DNA from 4 places in the Vibrio sp. R15-SG3-ISO1A genome. Region 4 is predicted to be linked to each of the others. Evidence: predicted binding sites of a transcription regulator. Region 4 holds the regulator's gene; each other region holds the start of a gene.

Region 1 (4,744 bases), on a different contig from region 4:
TGAGTGGCAGCGTTTGCTGATACATTAAGCGCGCCATGCATTGACGCACCGACAGCGCTCCAATCGCCAGATACGGCGACAGCTGGCTGGTATTATCCAACGCCGGGAAATCCCGCTTATCACCATACTCATCCGCTTTGCTCTGCACAAACTCTCTCAAGGTAGCGATGATGTCTCGGCTCTTGACACTGTATCGCTCGCTCGATTCACGCGGGTAACTGAACGGACTCGTCTCATCCAACAAGGCGACATCTTGGTGTTGCAGCGCCCCTGCACACGGCGTCGCTTTGAAGGTCTGGATGTGGAATCCTTCACTATAGAGTTTACTTAAATAAGCGCGCTTGTAAGGGGTGAAGACTTTGAAATAGTCGCCTTGCTTGTTGCGCACTGAGCCCGGCGGAAAAATACACTTGTCATCAAAGCGATGCACCTCCACAGAACTTGAACTCAACGCCTCCTCCAGCGCTTCATCGCGGCGACGTTCATTCAGTTCATACTCGTTATTTAGATACAGAGCCGTTGCTTTGGCTTGCAGTGCCAACTCAGCCACCAGCGCTGCGCTGTCTGCGAAGGTCTCGACTTGCGCGTAATAAAGCGGGATGTCGAGTTCGGCTAATTCCGTCTTTAACTCGTGCAAGCGACGGTAGATGAGATCCGCTTGCCTTGGACTATGATCATGGGTTTGCCAGGTACCAGGCGTTGCGATGTATAACGCCACGACCGGTTGACCTCGATTCACGGCGCTCACTAAGGCATGATTGTCTTCAACACGTAAATCACGGCGAAACCAAACAATATTCAAAACGTTCTCCTTACCAATTCGATCATTTCTGACAGCGAGACTTGCCCATGCTGCGCTTCTAACTCTTTGATCACACTAAGCTGAGATTCACTCGGTTTCGTAGCACTGTAAAACGCCAGTTGTTCAAAGCGGTGAACGGCGGTGTGCTCTAAGAGGCCCGACAGATCCTCGACGCCATCAATCATCAAGACTCGATAGCCTTGACTGACCAGACTCAGGGCCCACAGTTGAGTGTGAATATCGCGCGCCGCATCGAGATTGATTGCCAAACATTTACCGCGATGGGCCACCTTGTTTTCCGCCTCAATGATCTGGTTGAGCTTGGTGACCATCAAGGTGTTAAACAGACCAAGATGTAAAGATCGCAGACTTTGTTTCACTAGAGCGAGCGCGTTGAGCGTTGGCGTGATGAACTGACGCTCAACCAACTCAAGAGGATACTCTTTCAGCACACCATTAATCACACTCTCTGCACGCTTAGTGTTGAGGTTAGTCAGCGCTTCAAGCACCTCCTCTACTGCCTCTAAACTGCCGATATCTAGCGCTTCATCTGGCAAATCAGACCCGAGCAGGGCTTTCACTTTACCAATCGAAATCCCTTTCGCGAGCCAGCCTTGAATCTCATTGATGAGTGCAATGTGCTCATCCGTGTAGAGTCTGTGGCCTTTTTCAGTGCGCTCCGGTTGGATCAAGTTATAGCGACGCTGCCACGCTCGCAGCGTCACAGGCTTAACTCCGGTTAAATCCGAGACCTCTCGAATCGCATACCAATTTTTTTCACAGACCATAACGCAGTCTTAACTCCTGTGGGTGTGGCTGCAGAAACTTTTGCTTCGCCAAGTATTCATCGGGATGAGTGGATAGATAATGTTTGATGAGCGTTAGCGGCGCCAACAAAGGCAGCAAACCCACACGGTATTCGTCGATCACGCGGCGCAGCTCAGACTTTTGTTCTTTGTCGAGATGACGCTTAAAGTAACCTTGGATGTGCATCAGCACGTTAGTGTTGTTTTTACGACTGGCGCGATTGGCCACCGCTTGCATCAGCGCGGTACGGTACAAGTGGTAAAACTCTTCGATGTCGTACTCTTTGATGTTGGCAACCATGCGCCCAAGCTCTTTGTACGCTTCAGGGTGATGAGCCATTAAGGTCAACTTGTAACGCGAGTGGAAAGCGATGATTTTGCCACGGGTCGGCGTCTCACCCATTGAGTCATAAAAATCACGTAGGGTATAGACGCGGGTAATGAAGTTCTCTTTCAACACAGGATCATTGAGCCGTCCATCTTCCTCAACGGGTAGCCATGGCATCTGCTCCATCAACTGCTGTGTATACAGCCCAACCCCAATATTTTCCGCACCAGCTTTACGGTATACTTTAACGCGCTCCATTCCACAGGTGGGCGATTTAGCACAAACGATGTAACCGCATAGCTCTTCATCGACTAAACTGGCAACCTTCTCTTGGGAATAGCGAATCATAGCGTCCGTGTGATCTTTGCTCGAATCTTTGGTCTCTACCAGCGCAATGCGCTCGTCGTTTGACATCAATCGAATCGTCGGCCTAGGAACCGGCATCCCCATTCCCACTTCAGGGCATATCGGCATAAATTCAAAAAACGGTGCCAACTCTTTCGTGACAAACTTGCTGATCTTATGACCCGAGTCGAAACGGACTTTTTCTCCCAGCACACAAGAACTGATACCGATCGTAATTTGCTTTTCCATGTTGAGCTCCCATCACCATCAAATGTGTACAACTTAATTTCTTGTATAACTCAATTTCTCATATAAGTAGTAGCACAGCACTTGAAACATGTACAAAAAAATTATTTGTACAATGTTACGCAAACTTAACCATTTTGGTTCACTACCCAAGCAAACGTTTTTGCAAATCGATTGCCAAATCACTTTCAACACATTTGGTTATCAATATCTCAAAATCGTCATGGCACACCCTGTTTTGTGAGCAACCTCTCAAGGAACAATGGCTGACAAGGCTAGTATTGCCTCAACACAGAATTGAAGTTCAACATAATTGGTAATCAGCACCGCGATTACTGACCCAATTGGAGTAATGACTATGGCAACCCCACACATTAATGCTCAGCCAGGCGACTTTGCAGAAACCGTATTGATGCCAGGCGATCCGCTACGCGCTAAATACATCGCAGAGACATTCCTTGATGACGTCAAACAAGTTTGTGACGTTCGCAACATGTTTGGTTACACAGGCACCTACAAAGGCAAAAAAGTGTCGGTGATGGGTCACGGCATGGGCATCCCATCTTGCTGTATCTACGTTCATGAGTTGATTGCCGAGTTCGGTGTGAAGAACGTGATTCGTGTCGGTAGCTGTGGCGCTGTACGTGACGACGTAAAATTGATGGACGTCGTGATTGGCATGGGCGCCTCCACAGACTCAAAAGTTAACCGAATCCGTTTCAACGATCACGATTTCGCAGCCATTGCGGACTTTGGTCTTCTTGAAACCGCCGTTGCTCAAGCTCGCGCGCAAAACGTGCCAGTCAAAGTCGGTAACGTATTCTCAGCAGATCTCTTCTACACACCAGAAGCAGATATCTTCGAGAAGATGGAAAAACTCGGCATCCTTGGTGTGGATATGGAAGCTGCAGGCATCTACGGCGTTGCCGCTGACCTTGGTGCAAAAGCGCTCACCATTCTGACTGTCTCTGATCACATCATCCGTGGTGAAAAGCTGAGCTCAGAAGAGCGTCAAAAATCGTTCAATGACATGATGAAAGTGGCGCTAGAAACTGCTATCAACCTGTAACGATATTGCAGCCAAGTGACCGCTTGGCTGCCCAGATAGTCCCGAGGGGGAGAGAGTGACAACTGGCAAACTGCCAAAGGAAGCAGATGGGTTACAGCTCAATTTTTGTAAAACATTGGCGTGTGACAACTTTGGATTGAGTGATGCGCATCGTTACGTTGTGCAGCACGCTAACCCTAAACGACCTGCGATGGTATGCCGGGAGTGCGGTGCTTTCCCCCCCTTACTTAACAATCAAGATGTGCTGACTGAACTGCAACGTTTACGCCAGCTACACAGCGATGGGCTGCCCGCTTGTCGCCAGCCTGATTGTCCCAACATGGGCCTTTCGGTTCACACACATAAACACCTCTACCACGCGTTTGGCTACAGTGGTGATAGGCAACGCTATCGTTGCAAAGCGTGCCAATCGACCTTTGTCGATAAGTGGTCAGGGGCGAACAAAAAACGTCAATTTCAAGAAAACCTGCTTGGGTTGCTGTATACGGGTTATACTGTGCGTGAAATCTGCCGCAAGCTTTCCATCAACCCCAAAACCTTTTATGACCATGTTGACCATATTGCCAGCCGCTGCCGACGCAAGCTTGCCATGATTGACGCTCGTTGGGTCAACCACGCTAAACACTACGAACTCGCATCTCACTACGTCACCCTGCAACCAAAAAGCAATAACGGCGTATTGTGGTTTGCGACGGGTGAAGCCCACAGCGGCTACATTTTGTGCCAACACGTCAACTACTCGGCTAATGAAGAACCCGTTGGTGGCATCGATCATGACCCGTACCAAACGCCTGCGCGTTTTGTCTCACGCGATCACTGCTCTGAGGCCAACCTGCCCGTGCCAACGCCACCGAGCGATCTTCGCGAGCGCATCGATCAGCAGTACCAAACCATTTTGGCGCGAGGCAATGTGGAAGATCCCATGGGCAACCTCACCGTCTTCCATTACCCCTCTAAAGGGGCATTAATCAGAGCACCGTACACCTCGTACGCCCATTTCTTACATGTGCTGGATTTGTGTCAGGACGACCGCCAAGTTTCCATCTATCTACCGCAAGATCCGGTGCTTCGCTCTGCAGCATTAAGCATATGCCTGCCTAGAATTCAGCGTCAAAATATCGACCTTATGTATGTCGAAGAAGATCCAC
Region 2 (4,744 bases), on a different contig from region 4:
TTGCTCGGCATCGTAATACTTCGCCTCGCTCGCTTCACGATAGCTCAATGCAAACGGCAGAAAGACTAAGTCGTACTCCAACCCTTTCGATTTGTGGATGGTGACGATCTGCACCAGATTACGCTCCGATTCCAAGCGCTGAATTTGCTCATCACTGCCACCAAGCCCTTGCTCCGCATCGCTGATGGATTGCGCTAGCCAACGCAACAAGCCATGATCGCTGTCGAGTTCACCACTCATCTGTTGCAACAACTCACCCATGTGCATCAGATCCGTCAGGGTTCGCTCACCGTTTTGCTCTTCTAGCAGGCGCTCTGCAATATGACGCTTGCTGATCACACTGCGCAACATCGGCAATACGCCGCGTTGCTGCCAAAGTTGACGGTAACCTTTAAACTCATTGATCGCGTTTTCCCACTCGTTTTCATCGTTGTTCAAGCTATCGAGTGTTGCCGCATCAAGGGCAAACAGTTCGCTGGCTAAGCACGCTCTTAACGCTCTGTCGTACTCGGGCGTCAACACCGCTTGCAATAGACGCTGCACATCGCTTGCAACAACAGAACTGAACACACTGTCTCGATTGGATAGATAGACACTGGCAATGCCTTGATCGGCCAGCGCTTGTTTGATCATCCGACCTTCATTCCCAGTGCGCACCAACACAGCAATATCACCGGCCTCAATCGCCTGCTCGCCTTTCGCGCCCAACAACATGGCCTCATTATTAGCCGCAGCCTGAAGAATTGTCTGGATCTGGTTGGCCGTCGCACTCGCCATCGCCTCAAGGTACTCACCTTTGGCGAGCGGTTTCTCTTCGGCTTCTTGTAACCAATACGTCAACGCTGGTTGTCGTGTGCCGCTTAAAGTCCAGCCTTTGCGCTCAGAGCCCGGAGAGGCGTTGACGGGATGAAAAGGAATATCTTGATCGTAGATAAACGGGCTTTTTGGCATAGAAAACACTTGATTGACCGCTGCCACCATATCGGCGCTTGAACGCCAGTTCGTGCCCAAAGTGAAATGCGACGTCACCTGTTGGCGCGCTTTAATGTAGGTAAAAATATCCGCGCCACGAAACGCATAAATCGCCTGTTTCGGGTCGCCAATCATAAACAGACCACACTCAGGACGATCTAGGTAAATACGACTGAAAATACTGTATTGCAGCGGGTCGGTATCTTGGAATTCGTCGATCATCGCAACGGGATAGAGAGTGCGAATGCGCTCACGCAGCAACTCAGTATCATCAAGGTCGATCGCCGCAGAGAGCTGAGTCAACAAGTCATCAAACGAGAGCCACTGCTTCTGAGCTTTGGCCGCTGCCAGCATTGTGCGGCAATGCTCTATCGCATGAGCCAACATCGGCGCTTTCAGATCCACCGGGTGAGCGAGGTGGGCTTCAATACGTGCAAATAACGGGTGCTCAGGCGCTTGGCCTTTCGGTGTTTTTTCAAGCAGTGCGTTTTGCGCAAACTTCTCCAGCGCCGTAGGTATCTCATAGTTTGTCGTCGCTTGGGCTGCCCAGGCAGAAACACTCTCTATCCAGGTCGGTAGCGATTTTTTACTGTAACTGCGCTTATTGACGTCTGACTCGTTGATGATCGCCAGCACCTCGTCTTGATGCGCTCGCCAAAGCGCCTTAAGTTCATCAATTTGAGCCAGATTACGCTCATGCAGATCCGCTAAGCTGCCCTGCATTGCAGGCACGCTTAACGCCAAAGGTGCGCCAGTCAAATAGTTCGAAATCGCGGCTAACAGCTCATTCGGCGCCCGCCAAATTCGGCGAATTTCACCTGCCAGTTGCGGGGGTAATGGATAGAAATTACGCCGCCAGTAATCTGCGACCACTTGCGCTTTTAAATGGCTTTCATCAGTGACAAATTCATTGCTAAATCGACTGCCTGACTCAAACGCATTTTGCGTCAGCATCCGCTGGCAGAAACCATGAATCGTGTAGACGGCGGCTTCATCCATCTGCCTTTCCGCTTGTAGCAATATTTGCGCAGCTTGAGCGTGATCCGTCACCGCTTCAAGCAAAGGCTCGATCACTGGGTCGCTGCTTTGGCCACGAGCAAAAGCAAGGCGCGCGTCATGAATACGCGCCCTGATCCTATCGCGTAGCTCCGCCGTGGCAGCCTCAGTAAAGGTCACCACCAAAATCTGATCCACAGTGAGCGGGTGCGCGTGCCGAGTGTGATCGTTGCCATGCCCGAGCAACAAGCGCAAATAGAGCCCAGCAATGGTAAAGGTTTTTCCCGTCCCAGCGGAGGCTTCAATCAGCCGAGCACCATGCAATGGAAAAGTCATCGTATCGAGTGCGGTCGGTGTGATATCACCACCACTAGAAAGAGTGGGACGAGACGATGCGGTCATAAAATTCTGCCCTTTAACTGTACGAGTTGACACATTGGCTCAATCGCACATTGTATGAATTCATGGATGTTTCACCTATCACGATTCAGCTCGACAATATTAGTGCTAATACTCAATGTGATCCGGTTAATAAAACGCTATTTTATCTGTTAACCCCATAAAAATACGGGGAGTTCTGCGATCTTACTCACAGCAGCCTATAGAGTGAGTCGTTAGTATTCGCAGCATGAGTTGAGGCAGTGTGTCTGCCCATCAACCCAACAAATCATGGTCCCTCTGACCTGTGGCCGTACAGCGAACGCCCTACACTATAATGATTTTCTGGCGGCCACTTTACCTTCTGCTATTTTTTACTTTTCATCTTCTATTTTTGTTCTTCATCTTCACTGCCCCTCTACGACACATCGGCAGCATCCTGTGCAGCGAGACGAGGTGCTTGAATGACGCGAGCAGCCAATGTACGCACTCGAGCGGCCAGTTCCTCATCCCATTGCGGCCAAATACGACGAATATAACTGTCGTTGCCTTCGCCACTCGACATGTAGCCATCATTGAACGTCTCGGCCATTTTTTTCAGCGATTTGTCTTCATCGTCCACCCACTTTCCGCGACTAAAGCCCGCTTCTATCGCCGCTAAAGCGGTACGGGGGAAATAAGGTAAAGGTTCACTCATGCCTTGGTAGTAAAGACCCACCAGCTCATTGAGTAGTGCGTACGCTTGCTCACGAGACTCTAGTGCAGGGTAGATTAGATGCTGCGCCCCTTCTTTTTTGTCATAGCCGATCAGGTGAGTGCGCAGCGCACGACCACTGGCGGCCATGGCCAAATGATCAAGCCAAGCGGAGAGATAGTCTTGAGATCGAATCCGCCCAGTACGAAAACGCACAAGCCCAGATTGGTACACTTGAGTCAACCAGCCGACCAGCTGTACGGGTTTGCCATCGCCAAGCACATCCAACGTGAGAGTGACTTCATGATCCTCACAAGGCGCTTGACACAATCCGTGCAAGGTTTTCGCTAACTCTTCACTTTGCACTCGGTTGGTTTCAAACTCAATGTCACCAAAGGCGCCAATAGGCAAACGCCCTTCGGCGCGATGCTTCGCCACACATTGCGCGATCAAGCGACTAGGATCGCGATCAGCTAATGTGTGAGCGGTCAGCAGTGTCGTAAGCAGCTCATCGCGCAACTGATAGCTTTCCAGTCCGCCCAGCACAAAGGGCTCTTCATCGTTCATCACAGGTTGCGGCGGCTCAAACGTCACCTTTAAACGGCGGTTGAAAAAGTACTGAACAGGCAGGCGCCAAAAGCGTTGCAGCTCGACTAAATCCAACTCGAGTGGAAAGTGTGCGCCGAGTAGGTAGTCACTCAACTGACGCTGGAAGTCGCCACTCTTTTGCCCCTGGCGCAAGGCGGCAGGTAACCACTCTTGGGCATAACTCGCCCGCTCGCCAATAAACGCCTCAGCGCTGAACGGCACCATAGGATGAGACGTGCTCAAGTGGTGAACAAGGCGCGAGCCGGACTCATCACAGCCTAAATCTGAATCGCCTTCCAAACAGTAGTTTTGATGGCAGTATTCCATTAACTCAGAGACCAACACCGATGGCATGCGCGGCGTGTTGTCTTGAATTGAGCGCCCGACATAACTGATGTAAAGCGTGTCCTGCGCCGATAACAGCGCCTCTAAGAAAAGGTAGCGGTCGTCATCTCGGCGCGAACGGTCGCCATGCTTAGCGCGACCATTCATCAAATCAAACCCTTCCGGCGGCACAGACCTTGGATAAACGCCTTCATTCATCCCCAATAGACACACAGTCTTAAATGGGATGGAGCGCATCGGCATGAGGGTACAGAAATTGACTTGGCCGGCAAGAAAGCGCTGACTTACCCGCGTACCAGAGAGCTTGTCACGCAAATATTGCGTCACAATCGCAGCAGAGAGCGGCGCACTGAACGCGGCATCATTCAGCTGCTCTTTGAGAATCGCCAACGTATCACGAATGGATTTGAGCGCCGCTTCACCATCCAAATCCACCAAAAAGAAATCATCCAACAGTTGAGTCAGCACTTCGCGCCACTGATCCACCCCCTGGCTCTGCGCTAACTTAGCGCGATAGTGAGCAACGGTTTCAATATAGTGAGCCAGTTTGCCCGCCAGTTCGGCGCCAAGGCCTTGAACTTCGTTGAACGGCGCCAGTTCGCCTTGTTCGGTGTTCAGCAGCCCTGCCGATGCAGGCATCGCATAGCCCAGCAACATGCGGTTAATACCAAATTGCCATGTATTTTGGCCTGTTTTAGGCAAATCAAATTCTTGTGCGGTGTGGCCGTCGAGCCCCCAGCGAATCCCCGATTGTTCTACCCACTGTTTTGC
Region 3 (4,744 bases), on a different contig from region 4:
GCGCAGTCTTCGGCTTCGTCCAAACGGTTCCAACACCAGAGGATTTGCGCGCGTACTCGCAGCAAAAATTCATGCATCGGCACTTGATGCAGTTGTTGCTCTTCAATCAGTTTGAAGGCGTTGTCTTGCACTTCGTATGCTGCTTGCACATAGCCTTGTGCGATCAAAATCTCGCTTTGTTGTAACATCGCCCACAGCGCCTGATGATAGACCTGATACTGGCGAGCCAGTTTCTCTGTTTGCTGCATCATAGGCAACGCGCGGCTGAGACGGCCAAGGACGTGATTGACCTCGCCGACGACCGAGGTCGCAACAATGCGGCTTCGATAGACCGTGCTGTCAACTTGGCTCAGTGCCAGCTCAGCCAGTTCCAGCGCTTTTTCTGGTTGGTTCTGGTTGATGGCGACTTGCGCGCGCAGGGCGTTGAACTCGCCTTGCTCTTTGCTGCTGAGTACCACGTTGAACTGGCGCATTTGCTCATCGGCTTTGGCAAGCAAGTCACCGACATCGTTGTAGCGGTGCTGACTCTGAGCAAGCCACGCTTGCAACATACACAATTTCGGTTCGCTGTAGAGCTGCTCCGGCGATAACGAATCAATGGCCTGCTCTAGGGCTTTAAGTTCACCACCATTGAACATTTTCCAGCCAAACTGGCTCAAAATATCGGCGATCAGTTGGCTGTCTTTGGCTTCTTGCGCGTGTTTGAGTGCCTCATGGGGCGAGGATTGTTTGAGCCAAGCGCGCGCGGCGACTTGGTGCAGCTCTTGCTCTTTTTGCGGCATACGCGCTGAGCGCTCATGTGCAAGAAACTCGGCAAATAGATTGTGGAAGCGATACCAGTTTTGCTCACCTTCAAGCGGGTGGATAAACAACCCATAGCGGTTGAGCGACTCAATCATACTGAGGGCGTCATCACGCTGAGTCAGCGCCGCCACCATGCTGTCGTTGAAGTGATCCAGCACCGAGCATTGCAGTAAGAACTGACGTGTCTCTTGGTCGAGCAGATCAAACACTTCTTCAACCAAATAATCCCACAGATGCGCGTGATTAAATTGCGAAAAAGACTCAGCCGATTGCGCCAACGTGCGATTTTGACCTTGCGCTTGAAGGGCGATCAACTGCAGGGCCGATGGCCAACCTTCGACGTAGTTGCGCAGGTTGTCTGCCGTGGCATCATCAATGCCATCGGCGATGCGCTGGTTGAAGAAACGGGTGGTCTCTTCCGTATCGAACGCCAGTAACTCGTCACCGATCTCAATCATCAGATCGCGCACACGTAAGTTGGCCGTGCCCAGTGGCGGCGCGGCGCGACTGGTGACGACTAATGTCAGGTTGTCGGGCATGTGCTTGAGGAAAAAGCGCATCGCCTCGTGGATCTCATCGTCAGAAATGAGGTGGTAGTCATCAAGGACCACATAACACTCGTTAAAATACTCGGACATCTCCGCAAATACTTCACTGAACAAGGAGTGAAGTGAGGAAAATTGACGCTTTTCGGCCAATTTTTGTGAATTCGGGCAAGCCTGGTTGGTCGCTTTGTTTAGGGCTTGCAGCAGGTAGTTCATGAAGCGGAACGGGTCATTATCGCTTTCATCGATGCTGTACCAGCCGACATTAGGTTTGTCGGCGAGCCACTGGGCGGCCATGGTGGTTTTGCCGTATCCGGCAGGCGAGCGAAAAAGCACCAGTTTGTAGCAGGGTGCTTGCTGAAGTAAATCAAGAACTCTTGGGCGTACGATGGCGTTGTGTAAACGGCCAGGACGCGTGAGTTTCGAAGGAATCCACATCTTCTCATCCTTATCTTATTGTCAGTGAACGTGTCAGCGAGCACGACGTCAAGATGGGTTGTTTCTTGTTCGATTTTTTGTTGTTGAGTGGGATGTTACTTAAGAGTTGGGGGGATTGTTATGTGAGGAGAGCGACTTTTTCGCATATTTCACATTTTGCGCGTGTCTACGCCCCTATTTTGTGATTTGAGTCACGTTAATCTGTTCGGTAAAACTTGTCTCAACTCATGCTTTGCACGAGAAATCGTGTAATTTGCACTCAGGATGAAAACATTCTGTGATTCACGCTGCATATTTTTCATTTGCCAGTTTTTGATTTCGACGAAGTTTCATACACCTTAGGTAAGGTCGTTTAGGGTCATGGTGTGATCTTAATCAACAGAGTCCAGTTCACTCATCGGTTTATTGCGAGTTGGATCACTGCTTGTTGTGAATTACGCCCTCTACGCCCTGACTCCTCCTCCTAAATCGCTACCGAAGTAGGAGGATGTTTTGCAAGACAGAGCATTGCACGATATGTCTCAGATGGATTGAAACCGATAAGTGAGATTTCTCTAATGAAACCTACTCAACAGAAAAAATTTGATAAAGCCAGCTTTCAAGCTGACGTTAAAATGCACCTTTCTGCGACCTACGCGAAAACCGTAGACACCGCAACTCCGCGTGAATGGTACCTTGCTATGGGTAAAGCCCTGGCAGAGATCACAACGCTGGATCTTTTGAAAACCGAGCAAGACCCACGCATCAAGAACGCGAAAAGCGTCAACTATTTATCTCTTGAATTTCTTATCGGTCGTTTGACCGGTAACAACCTAATCAGCTTAGGTCTCTACGAGCAGATCACAGATGCAATGGCCGAACTGGGCCAAAACCTGACCGACTTGTTGGAAGAAGAGCGCGACCCGTCTCTGGGTAACGGTGGTCTAGGTCGTTTGGCGGCGTGTTTTATGGATTCTTGTGCAGCGCAAGAGTTCCCAACCGTTGGTTACGGTTTGCACTACGAATACGGTCTGTTCAAGCAATCTTTTGTTGACGGACGTCAACAAGAAGCGCCGGATGCTTGGCGTGGTGTCGAAGGCTACCCGTGGGAAGTCGCGCGCCCAGAATTAGCGCAAGAAATTGGCTTCTACGGCAGCGTTGAAGTGAATTACGAGAACGGCAAAGAAGTACGCAAATGGGTACCGGGCATGAGCGTGAAAGCGATGCCTTGGGACTTACCGATTGTCGGTTATGAATCTGACACGGTATACCCGCTGCGTTTGTGGGAATGTCAGGCGATTGCGCCATTCTCATTGGCAAGTTTCAACAACGGCGATTACTTCGAAGCGCAGCACGCGCTGATTGACGCCGGCAACATTACTAAAGTGCTGTACCCGAATGACAACCATGAGAAAGGCAAAACACTGCGTTTGATGCAGCAGTACTTCCACTCAGCAGCATCGGTACGTGACATTTTACGTCGTCACGAAGCAGCGGGTTTTGCACTTGCGGATCTTCCAAAGCAAGAAACGATTCAGCTTAACGATACGCACCCAACGATTGCTATCCCTGAATTGATGCGCATTTTGCTCGATGAAAAAGGGCTATCTTGGGATAAAGCGTGGGAAATCAGTTCGCAAACCTTCGCGTACACCAACCACACACTACTACCAGAAGCATTGGAAACGTGGCCAGAGTCTTTGATTCAACGTCTGCTACCACGTCATATGGAGATCATTTTTGAGATCAACCATCGCTTCCTACAAGAAGTGCGCGCAATGTGGCCGGGTGATGGTGAGAAACAAGCGAAGCTGTCGATCATCGAAGAAGGCTTCAACCGTATGGTTCGCATGGCAAACCTGTGTGTGATCGGTTCTTACGCGGTGAACGGTGTAGCGGCGCTGCACTCAGAGTTGGTGAAAAAAGATCTCTTCCCAGAGTTCCACGCGATGTTCCCAACGCGTCTGCACAATGTGACCAATGGTATTACGCCTCGTCGTTGGCTGAAGTTCTGTAACCCAGGTTTATCCGCGCTGATCACTGACAAAATCGGCAGTGAATGGCCAGCGAAGCTTGAGCAGCTTGAAGGTATCGCGAAATACGCTGATGACGCCGAGTTCCAACAAGCGTTTATGGCGGTGAAGAAAGAGAACAAAGAGCGCTTGGCTAAGTGGGTATCAGACAACATGGGCATCGAGCTCGATACCAACGCGATTTTCGATGTGCAAATCAAACGTCTGCACGAGTACAAGCGTCAGCACCTTGATTTGCTGCACATCTTGTCTCTCTACCACCGCATCATTAATGAGCCGGGTTTTGAGTGTACGCCGCGCGTCTGCTTCTTCGCGGCAAAAGCGGCGCCGGGTTACCACTTAGCGAAAGAGATCATCTTCGCAGTGAACAAGATTGCAGAGAAGATCAACAACGACCCACGCATTGGCAACAAGCTGAAAGTCGTCTTCATCCCTGACTACCGCGTGAGCATGGCAGAGATCATCATCCCAGCGGCGGACGTGTCTCAGCAAATCTCGTTGGCCGGTAAAGAAGCGTCCGGTACGGGTAACATGAAGATGGCACTCAACGGTGCGCTGACTATCGGTACTATGGATGGGGCAAACGTTGAAATCCGTGAAGAAGTCGGCGACGACAACATCTACATCTTTGGTCTTGAAGTCGACGAAGTGGTTGCACTGAAGAAAGCTGGCTACAACCCATACGATTACTACCACGCAGACCCACTGCTCAAAGCGTCACTGGATCTACTGGCGGGTGAAGAGTTCACGCCGGGTCAACCGGGCCTACTGCGCGCGACCTATGACAGCCTACTCGACGGCGGTGACCCGTACCTCTGTCTAGCGGACTTCGCGTCTTACGTAGAAGCGCACGAGGCGATGGGCAAACAGTACCTAGACCAAGCGGGCTGGGCGAAGAAAGCCATCTTGAACACGGCGCTGGTCGGTAAGTTTACCTCCGACCGC
Region 4 (4,744 bases):
GCATCAAACGGGTCACTAAACTGATGGAGTTTGATGACCTCATCACAGCTCCCCTCCACGGTTTTAAAGACGCGCAAGACTACTACCAGCGCTGCTCTGGGATTCACCGCCTGAAAGAGATCCGCCTGCCGACACAAATCATCCACGCCAAAGACGACCCGTTTATGACGCCCGACGTCATCCCGAAATTTGTCCTGCCCGACAACATCGACTACCGCCTGTTCGATCAAGGCGGCCACGTTGGTTTTCTCACTGGCAGCGCCATCAAGCCGCGCTTTTGGTTAGAAGAGGCGTTGCCGGCGTACTATGAATCCCTAAGCGTTTCGAATCGTTAGCCATTTCGGCATAATAGCCGCCTTCAACTTTCATCATAAATGAATGAGGTATTTATGATCATCCCTTGGCAACAGATCGCCCCTGACACCCTAGACAACCTGATCCGTGAATTTGTACTGCGTGAAGGGACGGACTATGGCGAGCAGGAAATCTCTCTTGACGAGAAAATCGCCCAGATCCGTCAGAGCTTGGTGAGTGGTGAAGCGGTGGTGGTCTATTCAGAGCTGCATGAGAGCGTGGATATTCAACTCAAATCAAAGTTTTAATATTTCCAGTGCGTTAAAAAACACCATACCGTGATCAATCAATAGAACATGCTATATTGGTCATCATTTGACAAGGAATAAGACAAGGTTTGTCATGTCAGCAAAACACCCCATTATTGCCGTAACGGGTTCTTCCGGTGCGGGCACAACCACGACCTCTGAAGCGTTTCGCAAAATGTTTAACATGATGCGCGTGAAACCGGCTTGGGTGGAAGGGGACAGTTTCCACCGCTTTACGCGCCCAGAAATGGATGTCGAGATCCGCAAAGCGCGCGAGCAAGGACGCCACATCAGCTACTTTGGCCCGCAGGCGAACGACTTCCCTGCCCTGTCTGAGTTTTTTAAGCAGTATGGCAATGAAGGCACAGGGCAAATTCGTCGCTACTTGCACACCTTCGATGAAGCCGTGCCCTACAATCAAATGCCGGGCACCTTCACGCCGTGGCAAGATTTGCCGGAAAATTCTGACGTGCTGTTCTACGAAGGACTGCATGGCGGCGTGGTGGATGGTGAGGTCAACGTCGCCCAACACGTCGACTTTTTGATTGGCATGGTGCCGATTGTGAACTTGGAGTGGATTCAAAAATTCGTCCGTGACACGCGCGATCGCGGTCACTCACGCGAAGCGGTAATGGACTCGATTGTCCGCTCGATGGACGACTACCTCAACTACATTACCCCGCAATTTTCGCGTACCCACATCAACTTCCAACGCGTGCCGACCGTCGATACGTCCAACCCACTTAACGCTAAAGGCATCCCAAGTTTAGATGAAAGCTTTGTGGTGATCCGCCTGCGCGGCATCAAACAGGTCGACTTCCCATATCTGCTCGCTATGATTGATGGCTCTTTCATGTCGCGCCACAACACCATTGTCGTGCCGGGGGGTAAGATGAGTTTTGCGATGGAGCTCATCGTCAGACCTATCCTACAGCAGCTTATCGAGACGGGTAAAATTGGCTAGCGATCAGTCCTAAGACCCGTTTACTTGTCATACCGTGATCATGTGCACATTTTTGCGTAAACAATCACCAACTTGACACGATTAAAATCAAGAAATCCCTTTTGAAAAAGGCTACTATTTGTAACCGAAACAAAGATGGCTTGCAGCATTGAATAAGTGCTCTTATCCTAAAAAGCCTTGTTCAAGGCTTCGCGCCTTTTACTGGCGCGACAAAAATGGAAAGCGGCAAGCGTACCCTGCAGAGGAAGTGAGATATTATGGTTCTAGGTAAACCTCAAACCGATCCAACATTAGAGTGGTTCCTGTCACATTGTCATATTCATAAGTACCCATCAAAAAGCACATTGATCCACGCCGGTGAGAAAGCAGAGACGCTTTACTACATCGTCAAAGGCTCTGTGGCGGTACTGATTAAAGACGAAGAAGGTAAGGAAATGATCCTTTCTTACCTAAACCAAGGTGACTTTATCGGTGAACTTGGTCTATTTGAAGAAGATCAAGAGCGTACCGCTTGGGTTCGCGCTAAATCACCTTGTGAAGTTGCAGAGATCTCATTCAAGAAGTTCCGTCAGCTTATCCAAGTCAACCCTGACATCCTAATGCGTCTATCTGCGCAAATGGCAAGCCGCCTACAAGTGACGAGCCAAAAAGTCGGTGACCTCGCCTTCCTAGACGTGACAGGCCGCATCGCGCAAACGCTACTTAACCTAGCGAAGCAGCCAGATGCCATGACGCACCCAGACGGCATGCAAATCAAGATCACTCGTCAAGAGATCGGTCAGATTGTCGGCTGTTCACGCGAGACCGTTGGCCGTATCTTGAAGATGCTTGAAGAGCAAAACCTGATCTCCGCCCACGGTAAAACCATCGTCGTCTACGGCACGCGATAGGGTATTAGAGGCGAGTTCCTAGTGACGAGTTCCTAGAGAAAACCTTTAAAGATTAAGAAAGCCACCCTGTCTACCAGCGGTGGCTTTTTATTTACCAGTACCCAGTTCCCATCACCCACTACCTATTACCCATCACCCATTTCACCAGCCCCCTCTAGGAACTAGTAACTAGGAACTAGGCACTCCCATCAACTAGGCACTCCCTACCCATTCGTACTCTCAAATATCTTATCCGCTGACGCTGCGACAAACCCTGGGTAGAGCTCACCATTACTCATCGGATAGCGTTTGGCGAATTCGTAGAAGCCACCTGGGATCACTTGCGTACCGTCACTAAAGCTCACCTCGACTCTGTCTGCCATGGTGGACGATTGCTCAAGCAGTACCTCTGGTGAGCCTTTCACTTCGCCACCCGACTCATTGATGACAAAGCCCGCTTGGCGCAGGTGCTCATTCACCGCCGCGACCTCGTCAAATGCCTTGAGCTGATTAACGCTTACGGTGAAATGGTTGGCCCCATAGCCGTGCGCCGCAAGCCATGCTGCGTACTCACTCTCTTGGGCGAGGGTTTGAAAATCTTCATAGCTGAGATCCCACAAACGGCCCGCATACAAAAACTCATGGCTTTGCAGTGCGGATACCTCCACTTGTGCCACCAGCTTGCTGACAATGCTTTGCAGCGGCGCTGAGCACTCTTCGACTTTCAGCTCACTGATGAACACTTTTGGCAACGTCGGATCGGCGTGCTCGTAGTGCTTGGCGACCAAGTGTTTGCTCTCAAACAGGTAGTCACCGCACGCTTGGTAACCCAGCGCAATAAATGGCGCAGCCAATGTCTCGATACCGAGCGGCGCAATGTTAAAGGTACGCAGCGCAATATGGTCATTGATCAGCGGCTCATCTTCTTCTAAAAGCTGATGAACCTTGGCCGCTTGAGGACATAGACGGGAAATATAGTCTTGCCACAGTAAATCGAACAGTTGAGCAGGCGTCATAACGTCTCCATGTTAATCGTGAAGCTGAATCGTGAAGCTAGTTCTTTAAAAGAATGGCTTAATCACAAACCTAGCAATGAGTCGAACACCTTGGGCTCCAAGCGAGCCCAAGGTGCGTCTTACAGTTCTACACCCGGGCTTAACGTCTCAGGCAGCAAGGTGTGCTCGCCTTCCATCGACGCCATAGGGTAAGCGCAATAATCCGCAGCGTAGTAAGCACTTGGGCGAAGGTTGCCCGAGGCGCCCGGTCCGCCAAACGGCGCATCGCCACTCGCCCCAGTTAATTGGCGGTTGCGATTGACGATCCCTGCACGAATGTGGTCAACAAAGTAGGCCCACTCATCATCATCGGTGGACACCAGCCCAGCAGAGAGACCAAAGCGGGTGTCATTGGCCAGCTCAACCGCGCGCTCAAGACCTTGATAACGCACCACTTGCAGCAGCGGGCCAAAGTATTCTTCATCTGGCAGCGCTTCGATGGCCGTGACATCAATAATCCCCGGAGTGACAAACGCCGCCTCGCCCGCTTTCGCTTCCACCAAGCTCACACCACCAAGGCTCTGCAAGTTCGCCTGTGCGTTAAGGATAAAGTGTGCCGCAGCTTTCGAAATTTGTGGGCCCATAAAAGGCGCTGGCTCTGCAAACGGCTGATCGACACGCAGCTTGCGTGTGGCCTCAACCAAGCGATTGACCAAGGCATCGCCTTTGTCGCCCACAGGCACATAGAGACGACGCGCGCAGGTACAACGCTGCCCGGCACTGATAAAGGCCGATTGCAAAATGGTGTAGACCGTCGCGTCCAGCTCACCATAGTGCTCACTGATGACCATAGGGTTGTTGCCGCCCATCTCCAGTGCCAGCATCTTGTCTGGCTGACCGGCAAATTGGCGATGCAGCAGGTGACCTGTATTGGCGCTACCAGTAAACAGCAGGCCATCAATGCCTTTCGACTCTGCTAGCGCAATGCCCGTCTCTTTGCCCCCTTGGACTAAGTTGATCACGCCCGCAGGCAATCCAGCTTGTTGCCACAGCTTCATCGCTAGCTCACCGGTCAGCGGCGTTTGCTCTGACGGTTTGAACACCACGGTATTGCCCGCCAGCAGCGCTGGAACAATGTGGCCATTGGGCAAATGACACGGGAAGTTATACGGGCCAAACACCGCCATCACACCCAGCGGGCGATGGCGCAGCACAATTTGGTTACCCGCCGCTTCGCGGGTACTTTCGCCTGTGCGATCATGATAAGCGCGAATAGAGATGGCAATCTTGCCCGCCATGGCCGCGGCTTCTGTG

What was found. The regulator CRP, encoded in region 4, controls carbon source genes, mostly activating them, when cyclic AMP is high. The targets are predictions, from matches to a motif close to TGTGANNNNNNTCACA.
Region 1: a site for CRP is predicted at 2,767-2,782, ahead of deoD (purine-nucleoside phosphorylase). Genes of this name have one in related genera too.
Region 2: a site for CRP is predicted at 2,547-2,562, ahead of recB (exodeoxyribonuclease V subunit beta). Genes of this name have one in related genera too.
Region 3: a site for CRP is predicted at 1,968-1,983, ahead of malT (HTH-type transcriptional regulator MalT). Genes of this name have one in related genera too.

The regions. Positions count from the first base shown of each region.
Region 1 covers NZ_JCBDGH010000058.1:19,722-24,465, forward strand. Annotated here, with positions in the region: gene phrB (deoxyribodipyrimidine photo-lyase) at 1-802, opposite strand, end outside; gene AC6R0L_RS08780 (MerR family transcriptional regulator) at 799-1,590, opposite strand; gene AC6R0L_RS08785 (YbgA family protein) at 1,580-2,530, opposite strand; gene deoD (purine-nucleoside phosphorylase) at 2,886-3,596, shown strand; gene AC6R0L_RS08795 (transposase) at 3,652-4,744, shown strand, end outside.
Region 2 covers NZ_JCBDGH010000070.1:102,154-106,897, reverse strand. Annotated here, with positions in the region: gene recB (exodeoxyribonuclease V subunit beta) at 1-2,370, opposite strand, end outside; gene recC (exodeoxyribonuclease V subunit gamma) at 2,765-4,744, opposite strand, start outside.
Region 3 covers NZ_JCBDGH010000058.1:39,823-44,566, reverse strand. Annotated here, with positions in the region: gene malT (HTH-type transcriptional regulator MalT) at 1-1,787, opposite strand, end outside; gene AC6R0L_RS08860 (glycogen/starch/alpha-glucan phosphorylase) at 2,345-4,744, shown strand, end outside.
Region 4 covers NZ_JCBDGH010000092.1:34,697-39,440, reverse strand. Annotated here, with positions in the region: gene AC6R0L_RS16750 (hydrolase) at 1-335, shown strand, start outside; gene AC6R0L_RS16745 (YheU family protein) at 390-602, shown strand; gene AC6R0L_RS16740 (phosphoribulokinase) at 697-1,566, shown strand; gene crp (cAMP-activated global transcriptional regulator CRP) at 1,824-2,456, shown strand; gene AC6R0L_RS16730 (DUF1338 domain-containing protein) at 2,660-3,451, opposite strand; gene astD (succinylglutamate-semialdehyde dehydrogenase) at 3,571-4,744, opposite strand, start outside.